2 regions of the Cellulomonas sp. P2_F12 genome follow, and region 2 is predicted to be linked to the other one. Evidence: predicted binding sites of a transcription regulator. Region 2 holds the regulator's gene; the other holds the start of a gene.
What was found. The regulator LexA, encoded in region 2, represses DNA repair genes until DNA is damaged. The targets are predictions, from matches to a motif close to TCGAACANNTGTTCGA.

Region 1 (4,476 bases), on a different contig from region 2:
TCGGCGGCCTCCTCGATCGGCATGTTGAGCACGTCGGCGACGGTCTTGCCCTTGAAGTGCACCTCGAGCGTCTCGCGGTTGTAGCGCGCGCCGTGGCAGACCTCGCAGGGCACGTAGACGTCCGGCAGGAAGTTCATCTCGATCTTCAGCGTGCCGTCGCCCGAGCACGCCTCGCAGCGCCCGCCCTTGACGTTGAACGAGAACCGGCCGGGCGTGTAGCCCCGAACCTTGGCCTCCGTCGTCTCGGCGAACAGCCGCCGGACGTGGTCCCAGACCCCGGTGTACGTGGCGGGGTTGGACCGGGGCGTGCGGCCGATCGGCCCCTGGTCGACGTGCACGACCTTGTCGAGGTGCTCCAGGCCGGTCACGCGCTTGTGCCGGCCGGCGACCTGCCGGGCACCGTTCAGCTCGTTGGCCAGGACCGTGTAGAGGATCGCGTTGACCAGCGTCGACTTGCCGGAGCCGGAGACACCCGTCACCGCGGTGAGCACGCCGAGCGGGAACGACACGTCGATCCCCTGCAGGTTGTGCTCGCGCGCGCCGACGACCGTCAGCTGCCGCTGCTTGTCGGTGGGCCGGCGCTCGTTGGGCATCGGGATGGTCCGGCGCCCGGAGAGGTAGGCGCCCGTGACCGACTCGGCCGAGGACAGCAGGCCCGCCAGGTCGCCCGAGTGGACCACGCGGCCGCCGTGCTCGCCGGCGCCCGGGCCGATGTCGACGATCCAGTCCGCGGTGCGGATGGTGTCCTCGTCGTGCTCGACGACGATGAGCGTGTTGCCGAGGTCCCGCAGGCGGGTCAGCGTGTCGATCAGTCGCCGGTTGTCGCGCTGGTGCAGGCCGATGCTCGGCTCGTCCAGCACGTAGAGCACGCCGACCAGGCCGGAGCCGATCTGCGTGGCCAGCCGGATGCGCTGCGCCTCGCCGCCGGACAGCGTCGCGGCCGGGCGGGTCAGGGAGAGGTAGTCGAGACCGACGTCGAGCAGGAACCCGAGCCGCGCCTGGATCTCCTTGAGCACCTGCGCGGCGATGGCCCGCTCGCGCTCGCCCAGCTCGAGCCCGTCGAGGAACCCGCGTGCCTCGCGGATGGGCAGGTTGCAGACCTCCGCGATCGACTTGCCGCCGACCTTCACGGCCAGGACCTCCGGCTTGAGCCGGGCGCCCTCGCAGACCGGGCACGGGACCTCGCGCATGAAGGCCTCGTACTTCTCCTTGCTCCAGTCCGAGTCCGTCTCGTTGTGCCGACGCTCGAGGAACGTGATCACGCCCTCGAACCCGGTCGAGTACTGCCGCTCGCGACCCCAGCGGTTCTTGTACCGGACCTTCACCTCGTGGTTCTGGCCGTGCAGCACCGCGTCCTTGGCTCGCTGCGGCAGCGCCCGCCACGGCACGGACGTCGAGAAGCCCATGTCCGCGGCCAGCGCGCTCAGCACGCGGGCGAAGTACTCGCTGGAGATCTGCGACCACGGGGCGACCGCGCCGTCGTCGAGCGAGAGGTCCTCGTCCGGGACCACCAGGTCGGGGTCCACCTCGAGGCGGGAGCCGATGCCGGTGCACTCCGGGCAGGCGCCGTAGGGCGCGTTGAAGGAGAACGTCCGCGGCTCGATCTCGTCGAGCGTGAGCACGTGGTCGTTCGGACACGCACGGTGCTCGGAGAACCGCCGCTCGCGGTTCAGGTCGTCGATGTCCGCGTCCACCAGCTCGACGACCAGGAGCCCGCCGGCCAGGCCGAGGGCCGTCTCGACCGAGTCGGTGAGCCGGCGCTGCACGCCCTCGCGGGCGACCAGGCGGTCGATGACGACCTCGATGTCGTGCTTGAGCTTCTTCTCGAGCGCGGGCGGCTCGGTCAGCTGCACGACCTCACCGTCCACCCGGGCGCGGGCGAAGCCCTTGGCCTGGAGCTCCTTGAACAGGTCCGCGTACTCGCCCTTGCGGCCGCGCACGACCGGCGCGAGCACCTGGTACCGCGTGCCCTCCGGCAGCTCCAGCAGGCGGTCGACGATCTGCTGCGGGGTCTGCGCCGTGACGCGCTCGCCGCAGATCGGGCAGTACTGCGTCCCGGCGCGCGCGTACAGCAGGCGCAGGTAGTCGTAGACCTCGGTGATGGTGCCGACCGTCGAGCGCGGGTTGCGGTTGGTCGACTTCTGGTCGATCGACACCGCGGGCGAGAGACCCTCGATGAAGTCGACGTCGGGCTTGTCCATCTGCCCGAGGAACTGGCGCGCGTACGCGGACAGCGACTCGACGTACCTGCGCTGCCCCTCCGCGAAGATGGTGTCGAACGCCAGCGACGACTTCCCCGACCCGGACAGACCGGTGAACACGATGAGCTTGTCGCGCGGGAGATCGAGGTCGACGTTCCGAAGGTTGTGCTCGCGGGCGCCCTGCACCACCAGTCGTTCGTTCACGGCGGGGAGTCTACGTGCCGCCACCGACAATCGCACATCTGTTCGACGTGAGCGAACGCACAGCGGGCCGACGTGCCACTTGCTCGGAGCCGGGCCATGCTCGGCTCGTGGACCGCCCCGACGACGTCGTCGACCCCCCGCTCGTGCCCATCGAGGACTACGCCGTCCTGGGCGACGGGCAGACCGCGGCGCTCGTCTCGCGTCGCGGCTCGATCGACTGGATGTGCCTCCCGCAGTTCGACTCCGCGGCGTCGTTCGCCCGGCTCCTGGGGACGCCCGACAACGGGCGGTGGCTGCTCACGGTCCGTGAGGCCACCTCGGTGACGCGCCAGTACCTCGACGACTCCTTCGTCCTGCAGACGACGTACGTGGCTCCGACCGGCACCGCGGTGGCGCAGGAGACGATGCCGCTGAGCGACGGCAGGTCGGACATCGTGCGCCGGCTCGAGTGCACCAGCGGCACGGTCGAGGTCGACCACGAGTGGGTGGTCAGGTTCGGGTACGGCAAGGTCGAGCCGTGGGTCTATCGCCTGACGGACTCGGCGGGCGTCGACGCCATCCGGGCGATCGCCGGACCCGACTCGCTGTTGCTGAGGGGTGACCGGCTGCCGGTCCCGGACGGCCGACGGCACGCGGACCGGTTCACGCTGCGCGCCGGCGAGTCGGTCGAGCTCGCGCTGACCTGGACGCGGTCCTGGGACCCGGTCCCGCCACGCCTCACCATCGAGGACCGGCTGGACAGCACCCGCATCGAGTGGGGGCTGTGGGCGCGCCGGTGCGCCTACGAGGGGTCCTACCGCGAGGCCGTGGTGCGCTCGCTCCTCGTGCTGCGCCTGCTCACCGACGCCGACTCCGGTGGCATCGTGGCCGCGGTGACGACGTCGCTGCCGGAGGACTTCGGCGGCGCGCGCAACTGGGACTACCGGTTCTGCTGGCTGCGCGACGCCGCGATGACGCTCGAGGCACTGCTCGAGCACGGGTACCGGGACGAGGCGACCGGGTGGCGCGACTGGCTGCTGCGCGCCGTCGCCGGCAACGCCGCGGACCTGCAGATCATGTACCGCGTGGACGGCGGCCGCGACCTTCCCGAGCGGGAGCTCGACCACCTGTCCGGCTACGCCGGGTCGACGCCCGTCCGCGTGGGCAACGCCGCCGTCGGCCAGGTCCAGAACGACGTCCTCGGCGAGGTGATGTGCGCGCTCGAGATGGCCCGGGACGCGGGGCTCGCCGAGACCGACGACTCCTGGTCCCTCCAGCGGCACCTGATCGACCACCTGCTCACCCGCTGGCGGGAACCCGACCGCGGGATCTGGGAGGTCCGCGGCGACCCGCAGCACTTCACGCACTCGAAGGTGATGGCGTGGGCCGCCGTCGACCGCGCCGTCCGAGCCGTCGAGCGGCACGGGCTCGACGGCCCCGTGGACCAGTGGCGCGCCGAGCGGGACGCCATCCACGCCGACGTCCTGGCGCACGCGTGGAACGAGGAGCGCGGGACGTTCGTGCAGTCGTACGGCGCCACCCACACGGATGCCGCCCTGCTGCAGATGGCGCAGGTCGACTTCCTGCCGCCCGACGACCCGCGGATCGTGTCCACCCTGGGCGTGATCCGCGACGAGCTCGAGATCGCCCCCGGGCTGCTGCGGCGCTACCGCACGGAGAAGACGGACGACGGCGTGCCCGGCGACGAGCACGCCTTCCTGGCCTGCTCGTTCTGGCTCGCCGACGCCCTCGCGCGCGGCGGCGACGTGGACGGCTCGACCGAGGTGCTCGACATCCTCGTCGGCCTGGCCAACGACGTCGGGCTGCTGGCCGAGCAGTACGACCCGGTCGGCCACCGGATGGCAGGCAACCTGCCGCAGGCGCTGTCCCACCTGGCCCTCGTCCGCGCCGTGCACAGCCACGACCTCGCGCTCGAGCGGGCCGGCCGATGACCGCCGGCGTCCGCGAGCTCGAGATCCGGCAGGCGTCCGTCGGCCCCATGGACAACAACGCCTACCTGCTGACGTGCGTCGCCGACGGCTCCCAGCTCCTGGTCGATGCCGCGGCCGACCCGGACCGACTGCTGGCGCTC
Region 2 (4,476 bases):
AACACCTGAGGCTTGCCGTCGCGCTCCGACCGCAGGAACGTCACCCAGCGCCCGTCGGGCGAGACGTCCGGTGCGGTGTCGCGGAAGCCGCGGGTCAGCGCGCGGGGCGCCTGGTCGCCGACGAGGTCGACCGACCACAGGTGGCCGGTGTACTCGTCGGTGGCGAGGTCGGGCCGGACGACCGACACGATCGCGCGGCTGCCGTCCGGCAGGACGGCAGGGGCGCCGGGGACGTGGAGGAGCTCGAGGTCAGCAGGAAGCACCGGACGAACCTACGTGCTGCCACCGACAGAAATCGAACCGACGGATCGAACTGACCCGGTCGCCTTCAGCTGGTCCGTGCGTCCTGGGAGTCCTCGGAGTCCACGGATCCGTCGGCGAGCTCGCCGTCGTCGGCGCCCTCGCGCTCGGCACGAAGGACCGTGATCGCGGCCTCGAAGTCCTCCAGCGAGTCGAACGCCTGATAGACGCTGGCGAACCGCAGGTAGGCGACCTCGTCGAGCTCGCGCAGCGGTCCGAGGATCGCCGTCCCGATCTCGTAGGCGTCGATCTCGGCCGAGCCGGCGCTGCGCAGCGTCTCCTCGACCTTCTGCGCGAGCAGCGCGAGGTCGTCCTCGCTGACGGGACGCCCCTGGCACGCCTTGCGCACACCGCCGGCGATCTTCTCGCGGCTGAACGGCTCGGTGGCGCCGGAGCGCTTGACGACGGAGAGGCTCGCGGTCTCGACGGTGGTGAAGCGGCGGTTGCAGTGCGGGCACTGGCGTCGCCGCCGGATGGTCGACCCGTCGTCCGAGGTCCGCGAGTCGATGACCCGCGAGTCCGGGTGACGGCAGAACGGACAGTGCACCGTGATCCCCTTCGAGCTGGCGCGCCGGGGTCGGACGTCGACCGGCGGCGGTGGCGTCGTGGACGCCCCCGTGACGCTAGGCCACGCTCTGCGGCGGTGCAAGGTCGTCGGCGGCGACACGCACCGCGATCCTCGCACGCACTCCCGGTGGCGGCGGGCACGTCCCGCTCAGCCAGGAACGCACGAGGGCGGCCATCCATGGATGACCGCCCTCGCGGGGACGCCCCCGTCCCTGGTCACGGGCCGACTCGCCTCGGCGCCGCGCTGTACAGCGGGTCCGTGCCGGAGCTCGCGCCCCGTCGTCCCGCACCTCGGGCAAGCCCCCCAGCTCGCCTAGTGAGGTAAGGCTAACCTAGCCGAGCGATCGGGACCCAGCAACCACGCGCGCGGATCTCGCCGGCACGGCAGGCGTCCCAGGCACCAGTGCTCAACCGGCAGGAACCACGATCACCTGGCCGGCCATCAGGCCGGCGTCCGGAAGCTCGTTCAGGCGCACGAGGTCGAACACGACGTCGCGCACGTCGTCCGACGGGCCCGCCACCGTCTCGGCGATCTGCCAGAGCGTCTCCCCCGGCGCGACCGTGTGCCGGACGACCTCCTGCGCGCCGACCGGTCCGTCGGCGGCCGCCCGGCCGCCGATGAGCGTCACGACCGCGACGAGGAGCACGGCGAGGACCCACAGGACGGCCCGGCCGCGTGCAGTCAGCCGGAGGTGCGCCGCGGACCGGCCGGCATCGGCAGTGCGGGCGCTCGGGGCGCCCGCCGTGCTGCGGGTGCTGCGGGTGCTCGACGTCGCGATCCTCGGCATCGCGGGTCCCATCACCATCGCGCTCATCGCGTCTCTCGTTCCTGCTCGGCCCGGGGGTCCCGGGGTACCGCTGATCGTCGAACGCCTGTTCGTCGAACGTCTGTACGATGTCTACCAGCATCCACCGACACTGTCGAGACACGATCGAACAGATGTTTGATCTTCCGTCCCGACATCCCTAGGCTGGCGATGCAGCACAAGCGGACCACGAGCCACTGACACGACCGCCGGGCAGCCCCCGTCGCCGCAGGTCAGGGCACGCGGGACGCCGGCTGGAGCAGGCGGAGAAGGCCGCGAGGCGGCCGCCGGACGGAGGAGGAGCGCAGTGACGGACTCACGGGACACGTCCCAGCCCGAGAAGGACCTGGCGACGATCCACGCGCTGCCCGACGGCGCGCCGGGCCCGGACGGCCTCACGGCCCGCCAGCGGCTCGTGCTCGACACGATCCGGACGTCGGTGGAGTCCCGCGGCTACCCGCCGAGCATGCGCGAGATCGGGGAGGCCGTCGGCCTGACCAGCCCGTCGAGCGTGAAGCACCAGCTCACGGCACTCGAGCGCAAGGGGTACCTGCGCCGCGACCCCAACCGCCCGCGCGCCATCGAGGTCGTGCACGCGGACGACTCGCGGGGCGTCGGCACGTGGACCGCGCCGGACGGCAGCCGGTCCAGCTTCCCCGACACGGGCGACGGCGAGCGCATGCCGGCACCGTCCTACGTCCCGGTCGTCGGCCGGATCGCGGCGGGCGGCCCCATCCTCGCGGAGCAGGTCGTCGAGGACGTGTTCCCGCTGCCCCGCCAGCTGGTCGGGGACGGAGACCTGTTCCTGCTCAAGGTCAGCGGCGACTCGATGATCGACGCGGCGATCTGCGACGGCGACTGGGTCGTGGTCCGCCGTCAGCCGGTGGCGGAGAACGGCGAGATCGTCGCGGCGATGATCGACGGCGAGGCCACGGTCAAGACCCTCAAGCGCATCGACGGCCACGTCTGGCTGATGCCGCACAACCCGGCGTACTCGCCGATCCCGGGCGACGAGTCCACGGTGCTCGGCCGCGTCGTCAGCGTGCTGCGCAGCCTCTGACGTCCCGCCGGCGCCGGACCACGGTCCGGCGCCGGCGGCTCAGAACCCGAACCGCCGCGCCACCGCGCGCACCGCGTCGGCGGAGGTCCGCAGCCCCGCCAGCTCGTCGTCCGACAGCGGCACCGGCAGCTGCTTGCCCACGCCGTGCGCACCGATGATCGTCGGCACGGACAGGCAGACGTCGCTGATCCCGTAGTAGTCGTCGAGCAGCGACGACACGGGCAGCACCCGCCCCTCGTCCTTGAGCACGGCCTCGATGATCCGCGAGCCGGCCAGGGCGACCGCGTAGTTGGTCGCACCCTTGCCCTCGATGATCCGGTACGCCGAGCCGACCACCTCGTTGGCGATCTCCTCGCGGACCTCGGGGGTGAATGCGAGGCTCCCGTCCGGGCCCGACCACTCGAGCAGCGGGACCGACCCGATGGTCGCCGAGCCCCACAGGGGCCGCTCCGTGTCGCCGTGCTCCCCCGCGATGTACGCGTGCACGTTCTGCACGGCCACGCCGGTGTACTGCGAGATGAGGTAGCGCAGTCGGGACGAGTCCAGGACCGTGCCCGAGCCGAACAGCTGCGTGCTCGGCAGGCCGGAGATCTGCAGGGCGGCGTAGGTGACGACGTCGACCGGGTTGGTCACCATCACGTACACCGCGTCCGGCGCGACCTCCACCAGCGACGGGAGCACGGCGCGGACCAGGCCGATCGTCGCCTCGGCCAGCTCGAGCCGCGACTGCCCGGGCTTCTGCTTGGCACCCGCCGTGAACATCACGATGTCGGCGTCGGCGCACACGGCGATGTCGTCGGACCCCACCACCTCGGCCATCGGCATGAACTGGATGCCGTGCCCGAGGTCGAGCGCCTCGGCCTGGACCTTCGCCGCGTTGATGTCGTAGAGGGCGACCGAGCGGGCGGCGCCCCGCATGAGCGCCGCGTACGCCATCGTCGACCCGACGGCACCTGCCCCCACGATCGCGAGCTTCGAGGTCCGACGGGGCGTGCGGAACGGGGTCAGGCCCACGTCCTCCATGTCCAGGCTCTCGGTCATCCCTCGAGGTTATCCGGAGGTCGCGAGCCGACGCAGGGCCGAGACTGCGACGGCACGGTCGGTGGTCCGCCAGAACGCAGGCAGCGACCGCGTGAGGAAGCTGCCGTAGCCGGCGGTCGCGAGCCGCGGGTCGAGGACGGCGACGACCCCGCGGTCCTCGCTGGTCCGGATCAGCCGGCCGGCACCCTGGGCCAGCAGCAGCGCGGCGTGGGTCGCCGACACGGCGAGGAAGCCGTTGCCGCCCGCCGCCTCGATCGCGTCGGACCGGGCCGAGCTCACGGGGTCGTCGGGCCGCGGGAACGGGATGCGGTCGATGATGACCAGCCGGCACGTCGCACCGGGCACGTCGACGCCCTGCCACAGCGACAGGGTGCCGAACAGGCACGTGGGCTCGTCGGCGATGAACTGCGACACGAGCGTGGGCAGCTGGTCGTCGCCCTGCACGAGGATCGGGACGTCGAGGCGCTCGCGCATGGCGGCCGCGGCGGCGTTCGCGGCGCGTCGCGAGGAGAACAGGCCGAGCGTCCGGCCGCCGGCCGCGGTCACCAGCTCGGCGATCTCGTCCAGCTGCGCCTCCGTGGCCGGCTCGCGGCCGGGCTTCGGCAGGTGCCGCGCCAGGTAGAGGATCCCCTGCTTCGGGTAGTCGAACGGGCTGCCGACGTCGAGCCCGTGCCACGGCGCGCCCTTCGGCGGCGCGGCCGG

Region 1: uvrA (excinuclease ABC subunit UvrA) is a predicted target of LexA. The motif match lies at 2,436-2,451, and genes of this name have one in related genera.

Annotation. Positions count from the first base shown of each region.
Region 1 covers NZ_JBFUEV010000001.1:158,953-163,428, reverse strand. The annotation lists gene uvrA (excinuclease ABC subunit UvrA) at 1-2,405, opposite strand, end outside; gene AC1DWH_RS00755 (glycoside hydrolase family 15 protein) at 2,513-4,336, shown strand; gene AC1DWH_RS00750 (MBL fold metallo-hydrolase) at 4,333-4,476, shown strand, end outside.
Region 2 covers NZ_JBFUEV010000003.1:434,155-438,630, reverse strand. The annotation lists gene AC1DWH_RS10155 (S9 family peptidase) at 1-263, opposite strand, end outside; gene nrdR (transcriptional regulator NrdR) at 329-847, opposite strand; gene AC1DWH_RS10145 (LysM peptidoglycan-binding domain-containing protein) at 1,275-1,682, opposite strand; gene lexA (transcriptional repressor LexA) at 1,981-2,733, shown strand; gene AC1DWH_RS10135 (L-lactate dehydrogenase) at 2,773-3,774, opposite strand; gene AC1DWH_RS10130 (ATP-dependent DNA helicase) at 3,784-4,476, opposite strand, start outside.